4 regions of the Streptomyces sp. NPDC101165 genome follow, and region 4 is predicted to be linked to each of the others. Evidence: riboswitches for the same ligand, from Rfam matches in the RefSeq annotation. Region 4 holds a riboswitch; each other region holds the start of a gene.
The links. Region 4 has a riboswitch for cyclic di-AMP ahead of ACIRVH_RS08265 (NlpC/P60 family protein). Riboswitches for the same ligand answer to the same signal wherever they lie in the genome.
Positions count from the first base shown of each region.

Region 1: linked by a shared signal. The riboswitch ahead of ACIRVH_RS43130 (M23 family metallopeptidase) and the one ahead of ACIRVH_RS08265 (NlpC/P60 family protein) in region 4 are both predicted to bind cyclic di-AMP.
Region 2: linked by a shared signal. The riboswitch ahead of ACIRVH_RS35510 (transglycosylase SLT domain-containing protein) and the one ahead of ACIRVH_RS08265 (NlpC/P60 family protein) in region 4 are both predicted to bind cyclic di-AMP.
Region 3: linked by a shared signal. The riboswitch ahead of ACIRVH_RS29755 (transglycosylase family protein) and the one ahead of ACIRVH_RS08265 (NlpC/P60 family protein) in region 4 are both predicted to bind cyclic di-AMP.

Region 1 is NZ_JBIWPG010000032.1:67,117-71,320, reverse strand. Features, by position in the region: gene ACIRVH_RS43135 (aldo/keto reductase) at 1-892, opposite strand, end outside; gene ACIRVH_RS43130 (M23 family metallopeptidase) at 1,083-2,114, opposite strand; cyclic di-AMP (ydaO/yuaA leader) riboswitch at 2,122-2,281, opposite strand; gene ACIRVH_RS43125 (PP2C family protein-serine/threonine phosphatase) at 2,523-3,725, opposite strand; tRNA gene ACIRVH_RS43120 (tRNA-Met) at 3,927-4,000, opposite strand; gene ACIRVH_RS43115 (dihydrofolate reductase family protein) at 4,066-4,204, opposite strand, start outside.
Region 2 is NZ_JBIWPG010000020.1:183,330-187,533, reverse strand. Features, by position in the region: gene ACIRVH_RS35520 (outer membrane lipoprotein carrier protein LolA) at 1-444, opposite strand, end outside; gene ACIRVH_RS35515 (polyprenyl synthetase family protein) at 692-1,702, opposite strand; cyclic di-AMP (ydaO/yuaA leader) riboswitch at 2,234-2,416, shown strand; gene ACIRVH_RS35510 (transglycosylase SLT domain-containing protein) at 2,422-2,910, shown strand; gene ACIRVH_RS35505 (HAD family hydrolase) at 2,946-3,758, opposite strand; gene ACIRVH_RS35500 (FAD-dependent oxidoreductase) at 3,913-4,204, opposite strand, start outside.
Region 3 is NZ_JBIWPG010000015.1:60,829-65,032, forward strand. Features, by position in the region: gene eno (phosphopyruvate hydratase) at 1-1,175, opposite strand, end outside; gene ACIRVH_RS29755 (transglycosylase family protein) at 1,550-2,230, opposite strand; cyclic di-AMP (ydaO/yuaA leader) riboswitch at 2,235-2,403, opposite strand; gene ACIRVH_RS29760 (transglycosylase family protein) at 2,587-3,624, opposite strand; gene ACIRVH_RS29765 (cytochrome P450) at 3,821-4,204, opposite strand, start outside.
Region 4 is NZ_JBIWPG010000003.1:363,703-367,906, reverse strand. Features, by position in the region: gene ACIRVH_RS08270 (DUF1996 domain-containing protein) at 1-1,364, opposite strand, end outside; cyclic di-AMP (ydaO/yuaA leader) riboswitch at 1,695-1,866, shown strand; gene ACIRVH_RS08265 (NlpC/P60 family protein) at 1,877-3,802, shown strand; gene ACIRVH_RS08260 (NAD-dependent epimerase/dehydratase family protein) at 3,822-4,204, opposite strand, start outside.

The DNA of each region.
Region 1 (4,204 bases), on a different contig from region 4:
GCAGCGCCGGCAACTGCTCCACCGTCCGCGCCGACGCGATCGGGGCCGTCACCGTCGGCTGGGCGGCCAGCCAGGCGAGGGCGACCGTGGCGACGGGGGCCTCGTGGGCGCCGGCGATCTCGTCCAGGGCCGTGAGGACCTTCTGACCGCGCTCGGACTCCAGGTGCTTGGCGGCCGAACCGGCGCGGGCGCTCTCGACCGTCGCACCGGGGCGGTACTTCCCGGTGAGGAAACCGGAGGCGAGGGCGAAGTACGGGACCGCCGCGAGGCCCTCACGGCCGGCGAGGTCCTGCAGCGGGCCCTCGTAGGTGTCGCGGGAGACCAGGTTGTAGTGGGGCTGGAGGGCGACGTACCGGGCCAGGCCCTCGCGGTCGGAGAAGTCCAGGGAGGCCTGGAGGCGCTCCGGCGAGATGTTCGAGGCGGCGATGTGCCGGACCTTGCCCGCCCTCACCAGCTCGTCGAGCGCGCCGATGATCTCCTCGACCGGCACCTCGGGCTTGTCGAAGTGGGTGTAGTAGAGGTCGATGTGGTCGGTGCCGAGGCGGCGCAGGGAGGCGTCGGCGGCCGCCTTGATGTTGGCCGCGGTCAGGCCCTGGTACTCGGGGTGCTGGCCGACCTTGGTCGCGATCACGACGTCGGAGCGGTTGCCCCGCGCCTTGATCCACTTGCCGATGATCGTCTCGGACTCCCCGCCCTTGTTGCCCTCGATCCACGCCGAGTAGGCGTCGGCGGTGTCGACGAAGTTGCCGCCGGCGGCCGTGTAGGCGTCGAGGACGGCGAAGGAGGTCTCCTCGTCGGCGGTCCAGCCGAAGACGTTGCCGCCGAGGGCGAGGGGGAAGACCTGGAGGTCGGAGGAGCCGAGTGTGCGCAGGGAAGCATGAGAGTCGGTCATGCTTCAGTTCAACGATCCCTCCCGTCCCACCCATTCCGGGATTGCTGCGAACGGGGTGTGAACAGGTGTGGGTACGGGTGGGTGCGCAGGTGTGGGGACGCACGACCGGCAGCCCTGACGTCGGGGGGTTGTCGTCAGGGCTGCCGGGAGACCGGATGAGGGGTGGGTCAGGAGCGGGTCGGCGGGCCGCTCAGGGGGTGAGGCCCTTGCCGCGCAGCCACGTCATCGGGTCGATGCCGGTGGCCTGGCCGCCCGGGTGGACCTCCAGGTGGAGGTGCGGGCCGGTGACATTGCCGGTGGCGCCGATACGGCCGATGACGTCGCCGGTGCTGACCTTCTGACCGACGGAGACGCCGATCGAGGACTGGTGGCAGAACCACAGCTCGGTGCCGTCGTCCAGGGTGAGGACGGTGCGGTAGCCGTAGGAGCCGGCCCAGCCCGCCTGCGTGATGGTGCCGCTGTGGATGGCCTTGATGAGGGTGCCGGTGGGCGCGGCGAAGTCGAGGCCGGTGTGGTAGCCGGAGGACCACATCGATCCGGGCTGACCGAAGGTGCCGGTGATCGTGTACGAGACGACCGGCAGCTTGTACTGCTTGGCCAGCGCGGCCAGGCGCTCCTCCTCGGCCTTCTTCTTGGCCGCGGCCTCCGCCTCCTTCTTGGCCTCGGCGGCCTTGGCTTCGGCCTGCTTCTGCGCCTTGGCGGCCGCGTCGGCGGCCTGCTTCTCGGCGGCGGCCGCCGCGGCCGCGGTGGCCTTGGTGTCGGCCTTGCTCCGCTGCTGCTCGGCCTGGGCCATGATGCGGTTGCGCAGGGCCTCGCCCGCGTCGCCCTGGTCGCTGTCGGCGTCGGTCGTGCCGACGTTGGTCAACGAGGCCGTGGTGGCCTTGGACGCGTCGGAGGAGGAGCCGCCGTCGAACAGGGAGCTGACGGAGTCCAGGTCGGGCATGGAGATGGAGACCGGCGGCTTGCCGGTGTGGGCGCTGGCCATGCCGCCCGCGCCGACGGCGGCGATGACACCGACGCCGAGGACCGTGGAGCTGCGGGCGAGTCCGCCGCCGCGCTGCTTGCCCACGCGGTGCCGACCGCGTACCGGCCGTATGGACTCCTCGGTGGGGTTCCACTCCTCCCAGGGGCCCTCGTCGGTGTGCTGAGCGCCGAAGTAACCGAAGGTCTCGGTCTCGCTCGGCATGAACGGGGCTTCTGGGGCAGGCCGGTTGGACGCCACGAAGGCGCACTCCTTTCCTTCCTCCGCCTACCGGGTTAGCTGACGGGTTCGGAGCAGGAAGGTCTCCTACGCGCGTATACCTGCCGTGCTTCCACGGCGGCATCCGCGTGATTCACCCCAAGGTGGTGGTTCCCCGGTTCCCTTGCGGGATTCGGCGCGTGCGCACGGAGCCGCCTCTTGTGACGGCTGGGACGACCGCGCTGCGTTATCGAACGTTAATAGACCCGGACGTCAGATTCCAAGCCGTTCTACTTGATCATTAACGGATTTCGGGGCGGACGTAGCCGTCACGACCGGTTGAAAACGGGCGAGTTGACCTCCGCCCAGGAGTCTCGGCAGTTTTGATGGTGTCTCAGATGTTATGCGGAGGGCGTCCGTCCGATCACCGTGGGTGACACTGGCGGGGTGTCAGGGCCGCCGTACGGCCAGCAGCGCCATGTCGTCCGCCATCCCGCCCCCGGAGTGCCGGCGCACTTCCGCGGCGAGGCGGCCGAGCAGGGAGCGGGGGTCGGGGAAGCGGCGTCCGGCGAGCCGGCGCAGGGGGTCGTAGAAGCGGCCGTGGGCGTCGCGGGCCTCGGACAGGCCGTCGGTGTAGAGCAGCAGGGTGGCTCCGCTCGGGAAGCCGGACTCGGTCGCACGGTCGGGCCACAGGCCGAGGTCGGCCATGCCGAGCGGCAGCGCGGGTTCGCGTGCGGCCAGGGTGCGCAGGGTGCCGTCGTCGTGCAGCAGCAGTGGTGGCGGGTGACCGCGGTTGACGATCCGGACCACACCGTCGCCGCTGCCGCTGTGCGGGAGTTCGGCGAGGACGGCGGTGGTGAAGCCCTCGAAGGCGTCGATCCCGTCCCGCCGGGTGCCCTCGCGGGCCAGCGCCCGCTCCAGCCGTGCGGCCACCGCCTCCAGCGTGGTCTCCTGCTCGGCGGCCTCCCGGAACGCCCCGATCACCACGGCGACGGCGGCGACCGCGCCCATGCCCTTGCCACGTACGTCCCCGACGACCAGCCGCACGCCGTGCGGGCTGTCCTGCACCGCGTACAGGTCACCGCCGATGAAGGCGTCCTCCTGCGCCGCCTCGTAACGGGCCGCGATGTCGAAGCCGGCGATGCGGTCGTCCGGTTCGGGCAGGACGGCCCGCTGGGCGGCCTCGGCGATCTCCCGGGCCGAGGCGAGCCGCTGGTCGCCGAGGCGCAGGACGCGGTTGATGGCGGCGGCCAGCACGGCGACCGTGGCCACGGTGACGACCTCGGTGATCGTGTGCACATCCATGGCGGGATCGAACTGGGTGCGGACGACGACGGTGGCGACCAGGGCGGTCAGGCCGGTGAGGAGCGTGGTGCGCAGCGAGGACAGGGGCGCGGCGATCAGCGGGGCGGCCGTGAAGAAGGGCACGGCGGTGAAGGCGCGCGGGGTGAGCAGGTCGTACCCGATCCCGGCGGCGATCAGCAGGGCGGGCAGGGCGCGGGCCAGGGCGCGCGGGGTGGGGCGGCGGCCGCGGCACCTGTCCGGCGACAGGGGTGCGCGCTCCGCACCGAGGCCGGGGTCCGGGGCGTGGTCGCCCGGGAGTCGGCCGCCGGCCCTGGCGTACGGGCTCTCCTCCAGCTCACCAGGGCGCACTGCTCGTCTCCCGTGTCCTTGACCTGCGTCCAGCGTGGCGGGAGAGGAGAGGGCGGGCGACTGCTGTGGACCGAGCGGATGATCGACTGTGACGTATGCCACTCGGTGTTCTGTCGAAGGATGCCTCGGCGTTCTGCCGCGGGATGCCGGAAAACACTCAGGGCCGGAATCCATTGCTGGATTCCGGCCCTGAGCCTTCAGTAGCGGGGACAGGATTTGAACCTGCGACCTCTGGGTTATGAGCCCAGCGAGCTACCGAGCTGCTCCACCCCGCGTCGTTGTGTCTCAAGCATACGTCATTCGCAGGGCGCGATGCACACAGGTATCCGTGAGGTGTCGCTCAGGGCAGCAGGTGGGCGTTCGGCTCCTTCGCCAGGGCCTCGTACTCCGGCAGCACCACGGCGGCCACGCCCGCGCTCTGCAGCACCCCGGTTCCGTCCGCCGCCGTCACGAAGGTGTCCGGCTCCCGCCAGGCCGTG
Region 2 (4,204 bases), on a different contig from region 4:
GTACTCGGAGCCGCTCTCCAGCACCGAGAGCTTCTGCCGGTCCGGACCGTCGGTCGCCACGCGCAGGGTGTGCGTGCCGGAGACCAGCTCGGTGAGCTTGGACGTCGGGTCGGCGGAGGAGCCGTCGCCGCCCCGGGCCGCCCCGGACGCCAGGCTGCTCTCCAGGCCGCCGAGGTCCGGCAGGCCGAGGTCGGTGCTGACCTTCACCGTGCCGGACAGCTGCTGCACGTCCGACTTGGCGATCTTCTCGATGAGCTGCTGCGCGGTGATCTTCGGCAGATCGGGGGAACCGGAATCGGCGAGCGCCGGGACCAGCCCGATCGTGGCCGCCGCCACCCCCACCACCGCGACCGGGACCACGTACCGGGCGGCCTTGCGGCGTCCGGTGGGCAGGTCCTCGCCCTGACCGGCGCCCGTTGCCTCGTCGGATTCGTACGGTGCCATCTGTGCCTTACCTCCGTCGTCGGCGGCGGCTGTCCCCACACTGGTCCACCTGAGCCGCCATTCTCACCCGAATCGGTGAGGAGTGGTGATTTCCGTGGTTTCCATCTGACCAAATCGGCCGTGAGGAAGCGTCAGACCACGGAGCCAACTCCGTGTACGCCTGCGGTATGACACACGAGGGCGGCGCCTCCCCCGACCCGTAGGGGTCGTGCGGGAGACACCGCCCTCAAGTCAGGTGTGCGGGCGACTAGCCGGCCCGGTGCACCACCGCGTCGCACAGCTCGAGCAGCGCCGCCTTGGCGTCGCACTCCGGCAGCGGGGCCAGCGCAGCCCGCGCCTCCTCCGCGTACCGGACGGTGTCCCGGCGGGCCTGCTCCAGCGCGGGGTGCACGCGCAGCGCGGTCAGCGCCTCGGCGTGCCGGGCGTCGTCGCTGAGGTCGGAGTCCAGCAGCTCGCACAGCGCGATGTCCTCGGCCAGGCCGAGGCGGGCGGCCCGCTCGCGCAGCCGGAGCACGGGCAGCGTCGGGATGCCCTCGCGCAGGTCGGTGCCCGGGGTCTTGCCGGACTCGTGCGAGTCGGAGGCGATGTCCAGGACGTCGTCCGCGAGCTGGAAGGCGACCCCGAGCCGTTCGCCGTACTGGGTGAGCACGTCGACGACCGTCTCGTCGGCGCCGGACATCATCGCGCCGAACCGGCACGACACGGCCACCAGGGAGCCCGTCTTGCCGCCGAGCACGTCCAGGTAGTGGTCGACCGGGTCGCGGCCGTCCGAGGGGCCCGCGGTCTCCAGGATCTGCCCGGTGACCAGCCGCTCGAACGCGAGGGCCTGGACCCGGACCGCCTCGGGGCCGAGGTCGGCAAGGATCTGGGAGGCGCGGGCGAAGAGGAAGTCGCCGGTGAGGACCGCGACCGAGTTGCCCCAGCGGGTGTTGGCGCTGTCCACGCCGCGCCGCACGGACGCCTCGTCCATGACGTCGTCGTGGTACAGCGTGGCCAGGTGGGTCAGCTCCACGACGACGGCCGACGGCACGACGCCCGGCGCGTACGGGTCGCCGAACTGCGCCGCGAGCATCACGAGCAGCGGCCTGAACCGCTTCCCGCCGGCCCGTACGAGGTGCTGCGCGGCCTCCGTGATGAACGGGACCTCGCTCTTGGTGGCTTCGAGCAAGCCTTCCTCGACAGCCGTCAATCCGGCCTGGACATCGGCTTCCAGAGCCTGGTCCCGCACGCTCAGCCCGAACGGCCCGACGACGGTCACGAGGGGTCTCCTGTCTGCTGGTGTCTGCTGGCGATTACACGGTTTGTCGATAGGTCGTTGCCATCACTCAAGTCAGCGTATCCGGTCCTGTTTCGATCACCGATAGCGCCCACCGGTCCAGCCCGGGCGGTATCGGATCACGGCCGGTATGTTTTTGATCATCTGATAAGTGTGGGTACACAATGACTTAACAGGATCTCGCCCGATTTGTCGCGAACCGCACGGCGGGCGGAGTACTCCTTTTGCACCACACCCAGCAAATCTCCCGAATCCCCCATGTCTGATTTGATACCCTTTGCCATTTCGTGAGTTGGGTCACGCGGGTCCATGAATCGGCCAATGGGCACCACCCCCGTTCTCCCCTTGCCACATCGGCCAGTTGAGCGTTGGCAACCGCAAAGGATCAAGTACCCCATTCGGAATAGATCAAGGTCAACTGCCTCATTGGGTGAATTCAGTACTTGTTCCCGACATGTGCTGTCGCATAGCTTCCGGGCCAGTCGGACGAACGCCGAATCCTGCCGCGTCTGACACCACCCATCGACGAACTCATTTCGTACGGCAGGAGCGGGGGACCCAGGTAAGCCGCCTGACCGGACGACGCACGTCGCGCCGGGACGGCTAGGGGTGAAGTCGTGCCTCCCCCCAGGGGTACGGCCGGGCACCTCCCCGCCCGAACCCGACAGCTCACCTCGCAGGCGACGGAGAGGAACGCCCCCATGCTTGCTGCCGCTCTGCCCCGCCGCTCCCGCACCAACCGCCTCGTCCGCAAGCTCGCCGTCATCGGCACCGGCGCCGCCGTGCTCGCCCTTCCCGTCATCGGTGCGACCAGCGCCTCCGCGGCCACCCCCACGGCCACCACGCCGTCCACCACGCTCGCCGGGTACCCGAACAACCTCGACGGCTGGATCCGCGAGTCGCTCGCGATCATGGGCGAGAAGGGCATCCCCGGGACGTACAACGGCATCTACCGCAACATCATCCGCGAGTCCTCGGGCAACCCGGCGGCCATCAACCTCTGGGACTCCAACGCGGCCAAGGGCATCCCGTCCAAGGGCCTGCTCCAGGTCATCGATCCGACGTTCAACGCGTACCACGTGGCCGGAACGTCCTTCGACATCTACGACCCGGTCGCGAACATCACGGCCGCCTGCAACTACGCGGCCAAGCGCTACGGGTCGATCGACAACGTCTTCGGCGCCTACTGACCGGCGCCCACGGCGGGCCACTACTGATCTCCCGGTCAGTCGGTCGGGAACAGTCTTTCGAGGACGACGGCGATGCCGTCGTCCTCGTTCGACGTGGTGATCTCATCGGCCACGGCCTTGAGTTCGGGGTGGGCGTTGGCCATGGCGACACCGCGTGCGGCCCAGTCGAACATGGGGATGTCGTTGGGCATGTCGCCGAACGCGAGGGCCCGGCCGGCGGCGATCCCCAGGTACTCGGCGGCCAGCGCCAGCCCCGTCGCCTTGGTGACCCCGCACGGCTGCAGCTCCACGGTCCCGGGCCCCGACATCGTGACCGTCGCCAGCGAGCCCACCGCCGAGCGCGCGATCGCCGCCAACTCGTCGTCGGACAGCGTGTGGTGGCGCAGCAGCACCTTGCTGATGGGCTCGCACCACAGGTCGTCGCGGCGGCCGACCTGCATGGCGGGCAGGGTCGGGTGCGGCATCAGATACCCGGGTTCGATCAGGGTGAGCCCGTCCACGCCGTCCTGGTCGACGGCCGCGTAGACCTGCCCCACCTCGGCCTCGATCTTGCCGAGCGCGGTCTCGGCCAGTTCCCGGTCCAGCCGGACCGACCACAGCAGACGGTCGGCGCCGGCGTCGTAGACCTGCGCGCCCTGCCCGCACACCGCGAGCCCCGTACTGCCGAGGCCCTCCAGGAGCGGCCGTACCCGGGGAGCCGGGCGGCCCGTCACCACCAGGTGCCGGGCGCCGGCCCGCGCCACCCGCTCGAGCGCGGCGCGCGACCGGTCGGAGACGGTGTCGTCGCCGCGCAGCAGCGTCCCGTCCAGGTCGGTGGCGATCAGTGAGTATGCGGGGGGTGCGGCCATGATCAGAGAATACGGATCCCACGCCCCGCCGACTCACCCTGAAGTTCCCGGACTTGTGTGCTCCCCGCCCCCAAGTGGCGTCTGCGGGGCCCCTGATGGTGGTGGAGTTGACGCGATCGGACATACCGGTGAGCGGGACGGCGTCTTCCGCGGCTCAGCCGTGTGCCGCCGCCAGGTGCCCGGCCAGCCGCGGCGAGGCGAACTCCGTGCCGCAGACGAAGCGCATCACCGGGCCGTACGAGGACGCCGCCGGGAGGCCGGTGAAGTACAGGCCGGGGACGGAGGAGACGTACCCGGGTCCGAGCCTGGGCGTGCCCCGGCTCACCGCCAGCCGGGTGCGCAGCTCATGGCCGAGGAAGTCCATCGCGGCGATGTTCACGCGGTAGCCGGTGGCCGCGATGACGTGGTCGGCCGAGAGCCGCTCGGTGTGCCTGCCGTGGGTGCTG
Region 3 (4,204 bases), on a different contig from region 4:
GGGGCGCCGGTCTTGATCTGGCCGCAGTTGGTGGCGACGGCCAGGTCGGCGATGGTGACGTCCTCGGTCTCGCCGGAGCGGTGGGACATCATGCACTTGAAGCCGTTGCGCTGGGCCAGCTCGACGGCGTCCAGGGTCTCGGTCAGCGAACCGATCTGGTTCACCTTCACGAGCAGGGCGTTGGCGGTGCCCTCCTCGATGCCGCGGGCCAGGCGCTCCGGGTTGGTGACGAACAGGTCGTCGCCGACCAGCTGGACCTTGTCGCCGAGCTTGTCGGTGATGACCTTCCAGCCGGCCCAGTCGTCCTCGAACAGCGGGTCCTCGATGGAGACGAGCGGGTAGGCCGCCACGAGCTCCTCGTAGTACTCGGTCATCTCGGCGGCCGAGCGGGACTTGCCCTCGAACTCGTACTTGCCGTCCTTGTAGAACTCGGACGCGGCGACGTCGAGCGCGAGCGCGATCTGCTCACCGGGGACGTAGCCGGCCTGCTTGACGGCCTCGAGGATGAGGTCGAGGGCCTCGCGGTTGGAGCCGAGGTTCGGGGCGAAGCCGCCCTCGTCGCCGAGACCGGTGGACAGGCCCTTGCCCTTCAGGACCTTCTTGAGGGTGTGGTAGACCTCGGTGCCCCAGCGCAGGGCCTCGGAGAAGGACTCCGCGCCGATCGGGGCGATCATGAACTCCTGAATGTCCACGTTGGAGTCGGCGTGCGAGCCGCCGTTCAGGATGTTCATCATCGGCACCGGCAGCAGGTGCGCGTTCGGGCCGCCCAGGTAGCGGAAGAGCGGGAGGTCGCTGGCCTCGGAGGCGGCGTGGGCGACGGCGAGGGAGACGCCGAGGATGGCGTTGGCGCCGAGGGAGCCCTTGTTGTCGGTGGCGTCCAGGTCGAACATGGCCTGGTCGATCAGGCGCTGCTCGGTGGCGTCGTAGCCGACCAGCTCCGGGCCGATCTGCTCGATGACGGCGAGGACGGCCTTCTCGACACCCTTGCCCTGGTAGCGGTTCGGGTCACCGTCGCGCAGCTCGATGGCCTCGAAGGCACCGGTGGAGGCGCCGGACGGGACGGCGGCACGACCCGTGCTGCCGTCGTCGAGGCCGACCTCGACCTCGACCGTGGGGTTGCCTCGGGAGTCCAGGATTTCCCGGGCTACGACGACGTCGATGGACGGCACGAGCATCTCCTTCGTGGATGTGACGCTGGTTGTGCGGGGCTTGTGAGCCTTGCGCCTAGAGCCTAACCGTCCCGGGGGCGTCGGCCACCGACCGACCGTCCCGTGGACAGCGAGGGACAGGGAGACCGTACCTATTGTTCACGCTCGGAACAAAGAGGCTTGTGGATGAGGCCCGGCCGAAGAGTGGGGAAACAGGAGGGGCGACACAGGGGAAACGGGGCGGGGAGCAAGGTGGGGACACAAACAACCCCGTCCCGGCGCGTACGGGGGAACACGCGCCGGGACGGGGAGCCCGTGGGGACGGGGGGAAGACTCTCACGAGGCCTTCAGAGTGGGGGCAGGCCTTGTGAGAGCGCTGTGGTTCCGGTGGGAGCCAGGTGTCACTTCAGGTGCAGCTGCTGGCCCGGGTAGATGAGGTTCGCGTCCTCGACGATGCCCTTGTTCAGGTCGAACAGCTTCTTCCAGCCGCCCTTGACCTTGTGCTTCTCGGCGATCGTGCTGAGGGTGTCACCCTTGACCACCTTGTACTCGCCGTCGCCCTTCTTGACCTTCTTGCCGGTCGGGGTGGTGACGGTCTGGCTCGCGGCCGGACGCTCGGCGGAGCGGGAGGCGGCCTGCGGCTCGGTGGCGCGGGTGGTGGTCTTCGACGAGCTGCTGCTCGACGGGGCCGCCGCGGTGCCGCTGTACGGGGTGCTCGACAGGCCCGTGCCGCAGACCGGCCAGGCACCCTTGCCCTGGGCGGCGAGGACCTTCTCGGCGACGGTGATCTGCTGCTGCTTGGTGGCCAGGTCGGCGCGGGCGGCGTAGGCCGTGCCGCCGTAGGCGGCCCAGGTGGAGGCGGAGAACTGCACGCCGCCGTAGTAGCCGTTGCCGGTGTTGATCGACCAGTTGCCGCCGGACTCGCACTGGGCGACCGCGTCCCACTCGGAGGCGGTGGCGGCCGAGGCGCTGCCGGCCGCCATCAGCGGAGCGGCGACGACGGCGCCGGCGACACCGGCGAGCGCGATGACACGGGTGGCCTTGAACGGACGGCGGTGCTTGCCCTTGCCGGAGAACAGCATGGATCGATCCCCTCACCGACGCCTGCGAGGTGAGCTGTCGGGTTCGGGCCGGTTGAGTTGCCCGGCCGCGGCCCTTACGGGACGCGGCTTCACCCCAAGCCGGTACCGACATCAACTGCCGGTCCCGGCACTTACCTTGGGTCCCCCGCTCCTGCCTACGGCGCATGACGCGACGACTGTTCCCGGGCGGCCGCTGGCAGGACTCGGCGTTGCGGATGCCGGGGCTCGTGGTGACGAGCGGCCTTGACCGTAGACAGGCGATCGGCGGAATTTCAAAGACGATCAGGGCTTCTGAGACTCATCCCACACTTTCACCAAAACGGACATTCATGAGCGAAGCGGGGCGTCAACTCCCGCTACTTATCGCCCTTTTCGGTACCGACTTTCAGGGTCTGACCGGCACTGATGTGGTTCGGGTCGGCACCGATGGCCTTCTTGTTCTCGGCGTAGAGCGCGTGCCATCCGCCGTCGAGGTCAAGGGAGTCGGCGATGGAGACGAGGGTGTCGCCCTCGTGGACGGTGTAGGTACCCGCGTCGCGGCCGGAGTGACGACCCGACGGGGAGTCGTTCTGACCGGTTGTCGCGCTTTCGTCCGCACTGGCACCGCGGTGACGTCCGCCACTGCTGAGGGCGCCGGTGTCGACCAGGCTCCAAGAACCACTGGTCTGCCACGAATTGTCCGAGTCCTCCGTTGCGGGATCCGTGGTGACGGACCCGCCCCCCTGAGCGTTCCCGGAGTCGGGCGATGCGGATTTGTCGGACTTGGGAGCGTCTGTGCCCTTGCCGAAACCCTTGGAGTCGGCGCCCTCGTCGGCGCTCGGGGACGGCTTGCCCTTCGCGTCCGCGGAGGAGTCGGACGAGGGTGACGAGGAGGACGAATCCGGCAGGTCGGACGAGTCGGAATTCTCGTCGGAATCGGAATTTTCGTCCGAGTTGGACGAGTCCGAGGACTTGGAGGAGTCACCGGAGTGTGCCGAGTCGGAGCCCGAGACGCCCGTGTCGACGTCCACGGAGCCGGACTTCGAGCTCATACCGGCGAGCAGGGCGCAGGTGGCCCAGGGGGTGGTGCCCTGGTCGGCGAGGATCTTCTCGGCGACGGCGATCTGCTGCGAGCGGCTGGCCTGGTCGGCGCTGGAGGCGTACTTCGTGCCGCCGTACTTGTCCCAGTCGTCCGGGGATATCTGCAGGCCGCCGTAGTAACCGTTGCCGGTGTCGGCACTCCAGGAGCCGCCGCTCTCGCACTCGGCCACCTTGTCCCACGTGGTGCCGTCGGCCGCGTTGGCGCTCGCCGCGCCGAGGAGCGGGATGGCGATGGCGGAGCCGGTCACGCCGGCCGCGACGAGGAGGGCCGGAGCCTGACGGGGGCGACGGTGACGACCGTTCCCGGAGAGCATGCGGAAGCCTTTCGTGGGACAGCGGGGCCGGCGTGGCCGATGGAACTCGGGGGCCACGCTGATGAGTGAACGTATCGGCAGACGATCACTTGTCACAAGTTAATGCCGCGCAGATCACGTGAAGATCACAGTGGAGAGTGTCTGTCATGTTCGGCTGCGCGAACGTCTGCCCGCGTCCGGCCCGTTCGAGCCGTGCTCAGGGAGCGGGCGTGAACTCCACGGGAAGGGTGCGCAGGCCGCGCATGATGAGCCCGCCGCGCCAGCGCAGGTCGGCCGGGTCCGCCCCGAGCCGCAGATCGGGGAGGCGGGTGAGGAGGGTGGCGAGCGCGGTCTGGCCCTCCAGCCGGGCGAGCGGGGCGCCGAGGCAGTAGTGGATGCCGTGGCCGTAGCCGAGGTGCTGGTTGTCCCGGCGGGACAGGTCCAGGACGTCCGGGTCGGCGAACCGCTCCGGATCCCGGTCGGCGGCGGCGAGGACGACGAGCACCGGGTCCCCGGCGGCGATGTCCTGCCCGCCGATGGTGAGCGGCCGGGTGGCGAACCGCCAGGTGGCCAGCTCCACCGGGCCGTCGTAGCGCAGGAG
Region 4 (4,204 bases):
ATGAAGTCGCCGTGGTCGGTGACCGGCTTGTGCAGCTGCTCGGGGAAGGAGTCCACCGCGAACAACGGCACCGTCCGCCCGCCGTCGTTCAGGCTCGGGGCGGCGACGTCGTAGACGATGCGCTGGACCAGCTGCGGGATCGCCCGGAAGCCCTCGGGGCAGGAGCCGTCGGGGCCGGCGAAGGCCACGTGGGTGCGGTGGTTGGCGCTGTCGATGTTGCGGCCGTCCCAGCAGCTCTGGAAGCGGAAGGTGCGCACCACGTCGCTGCCGGACGGGCACAGCGGGTACTTGTCCTTCAGCTGCCGGTCCTCGAAACCGGTGCAGCTCCACGAGGCGTTGGCGTTGGTGGGGCCGTTGACGAAGGCCTTGGCGTCACCGGTGATGATGCGCAGCAGGCGCGGCATCTCGGTGACCTTGCCGCGCGGGCTGCCCACGAAGGTCAGCGTCACCTGCTTGGCCGTGACGATCTGGCCCGCGTTGCCCTCGGTGCCGCCGCCCGGGGAGCCGGCGTCCTGTTCCTGCTTGCCGTTCTGCAGCCGCAGCACCGGCCAGTAGTACGTGGACTTGTCGCCCTGGTCCACGCAGCTGGTCTCGGCTTTGGCCAGGTCCTCGTCGCTGGCGAAGGCGTTGTTGGACTGGTTGCCGATGTAGTCGTGGAAGTGGTGGGCGCCGTTGGAGACGCCGGGCGCGACGATCACGTTGTCGGAGTTGAACAGGCCGTTTGCGTTGACACCGCACTCGGAGGTGAACGTGCCGCGCGAGGCGTCGTCCTGCTGGGGCGGGTTCGGCACGTTCGGCTGTACGGAGGTGATGTCCGCGTAGTCGGAGGCGACAGGGCCGTTGCCGCCCTGGCCGGCACCGTTCTGGCCCTGGCCGGTGCCCTGTTGGGCTCCGTCGCTCGGGGCGGCGCTGCCCTGGCCGGCGTTGCCGGTGTCGCCGCCCGCGCCGTCCTGGGCGGGGCGCAGGGTGCAGGCGGCCAGGGATTCCAGTCCTTCGGGCCGGTCACCCACCTGGTCGATGGCGACGGCGATCCGCTCGATCGTGGCCGACCGCTTCTCCTTCAGCGGGTTCATGATGGGCTCGTCCGCGGCCGTGGGGTCCTGGCGGACGGAGTCGGCCGACGCCTGGAGTTGCTGGTAGGCGGCCGCGATCTGCTGGTCCAGCTGGGCGAGTTCGCGGTCGACGGCCTCACGTGCGCCGTCCGGCACCGTCGTCAGCTTGCTGCCGACGTCCGGGCAGTCGATCGTGGCCATGCCCGCGGAGCGGACCTGACCGGTCGCGTCGGTGCCGCTGCCCCCGCCCCATGTGCCCTCGGTGGCCGAGGCGTAGACATTCGCCGCGACGAGCCCGCCTCCGCCCAGCATCAGGGCGACCGCTGCGAAGGTCGCGCGTCGTGCACGGGTCGGGCGTCTGCGCGTGTTGCGTCCCACGGAAGTACCTCTGAGTCTGTCGAGCGGCTCGCATGGAAATCCCCCGCCCCATACGGATCCGAGCGCCCGAGTGTTCAGGCGTCCCGAGAATTCATCAGAATCTCATAGGCACCGCGCCACCCAGAGGGTGAGTCATCTCGAATGGCAAGACGAACATCACATATCCGTATCGGACATTACGCACTTCAACCTTCACACGGGCCACACAAATTGGCTAGGTTGACGACCAGGCCGCACGGCTCCCCCGGCGAACCGCGCCGGGCCGCGTGGCCTCCGCCGAATCCGGTGCACCGTGGAGTGCAGCCGGAGCCGGGGACCCGACCGACTTCGGGGTGAATCGGCCAACGCCTCTGCAGGCGACGGCCGTAGGGCACGCCTTCCGGAACCGACCGCCCGAACCCGACAGCTGACTCGGTAGGCGGAGCACGGAAGGAGTGCGTCCCTTCATGGCGACGGACAGCCGCGACGAGGTCCGGCAGCGGATCAACTCCCTCTACGACCGGGCCGAGGCCGATACGGGGAACTTCAACGCGACACGGGCCATGGCGGGGGCGACACGGACTCGTGGTGTTCCGCTGGCCAAGCGGCCGGACCGGCGCTCGGATCCGGCCCTCGACGAGGTGGCCAAGGAGTGGTTCGAAGGGGCGCGGGCCAAGCTCGGCCCGTCCGTACCCGCGGTCCTGCCGACGGACCGGATACCCGACCGGCGGGCCACCCCGGCCCGCTCCTCGGACCGAGCCGGCGGCGATCGCACCGGTGGTGACCGGGAGACACCGGGGCGGGGTCTGCCGGAGTTGCCCGTCGGCCCTTCGGGGCGGACGGGCGCCCGTGCGCTGCCGGAGCTGCCGAGTGGGGCCGCCGCCGAACCGACCGCTCGGCCCGTCCCCGAACTGACGAGCCGCGCCCTTCCCGAACTGACCAGCCGGGTCATGGAAGTAGCGGCCGACCGCACCGCCCTGGAACTCCCCGGCCGGGCCGCTGCCGAGCTGCCGAGCCGGGCCATGCTGGAACCGGCGGGCCGCACCTCGGCGCAGACAGCCGCATGGCCTCTTCCCGCCGCCCCGGCAACCCCGCAGCAGGAGCCCCGGGCACTGCCCGCCCCCGCCACCGGGTCCCGGCGGCCCGCCCCGGCGGTGTCCAAAGCGAAGAACCGGCGCAAACTCGCCGCGGCCCGGGACGTGTTGTCCCGCGGCCTCGCCCTGCGGGCCGCGGCCGCCGCGCCGGACGCCCTGGGCACCGCGTCGGGTCAGGCGCCGCAGCCGGCCGAGGACCAGTGGCGCCCACCGCAGTGGGCGGCACCCGGCGTGTTCCCGGCGCAGGAGACGGCCGGCGCACTCGGAGCGGCCGCACTTCCGGCCGGTACCGAGCCCTTCAGCCGTCCGGCCGCGACGGCCCCGCTCACCGACACGGGCTCCTTCGCCACACCGCTGCCTGCGGGCCTCCCGGCCGACACAGGGTCCTTCGCAGCGCCTCTTCCGGCCGACACCGGGGCTTTCGCCGTACCTCTTCCGACCGACACGGGGTCCTTCGCTGCACCGCTTCCGGTCGACACCGGGGCTTACGCCGGGCCCCTCCCGGCCGGCACCGGGGCTTTCACCGCACCCCTTCCGACCGACACCGGATCCTTCGCCGCACCCGCCATCGCCGACACCGGATCCTTCGCCGCGCCCCTCCCGACCGACACCGGATCCTTCGCTGCCCCCCTCCCGGCCGGCACCGGGGCTTTCACCGCACCCCTTCCGACCGGCACCGGATCCTTCGCCGCACCCGCCATCGCCGACACCGGATCCTTCGCCGCGCCGCTCACCGTCGACACCGGGGCCTTCGCGGCGCCCCACCCGACCGACACCGGCTCCTTCACCGCACCCGCCGCCACCTACAGCCCGCCCCCAGCCGCAGTCGCCCCCCTCCCCACCGACACCGGCTCCTTCACCTCGCCCATCACCGCCACCCCCACCACGACCGACACCGGCTCGTACGCACCAGTCACCCCCACCCCGCAGTCACCCCGCGCCCTGCGCGCCGAGAAGGCGATCGCCTTCGCTCGGGCGCAGATCGGGAAGCCGTGTGTGTGGGGTGCGACGGGGCCGGACTCGTACGACTGCTCCAGCCTCACCCAGGCGGCGTGGAAGGCGGCCGGGGTCACGCTGCCGCGGGCCGCACACCAGCAGGCGCTCGGGGGCGCGCCGGTCACGCTGGCCGCTCTCGAACCTGGTGACCTCGTCCTCTTCTTCGACGACGACCGGCATGTGGGCCTGCACACCGGCAACGGCATGATGATCCACGCGCCGGGCCCGGGGTCGTACATCTGCGAGGAGTCGATCTACGGGGCCGGGGAGGCGGCGATCCACCGGGTGATCCGGCCGGCGTGACGCGGCGGGCGGGCTCGACTCAGCCCGGTCGGCGGCGTCGCGCGCGCCAGCTCTCGTAGTGGTCGAGCAGGGTCTCCGCCACCGGCCGGTAGGTGAGCCCCAGTTCGTCGATGCCCCGGCGGTTGTCGACGCGGAAGCGGATGCCGAGGTGCTTGCGTATGTAGTCCTGGGTGAGGCCGAAGGAAGGGCCCAGGATGCGCACCGGCCAGTGCGGGAGCGCGGTGCGCGGCAGGCGCGGGTCGTAGGGGTGGCGGGTGCGGATGATGCGTGCCATCTCGTGGAACGACGTCATCGTCTCGGCCGCCACGATGTAGCGGCCCTTGGCCCCGGGGTTCTCGGCGGCCGCGATGTGCGCGTCGGCCACGTCCCGTACGTCGACCGTGGTGAAGCTGAAGTCGGGGG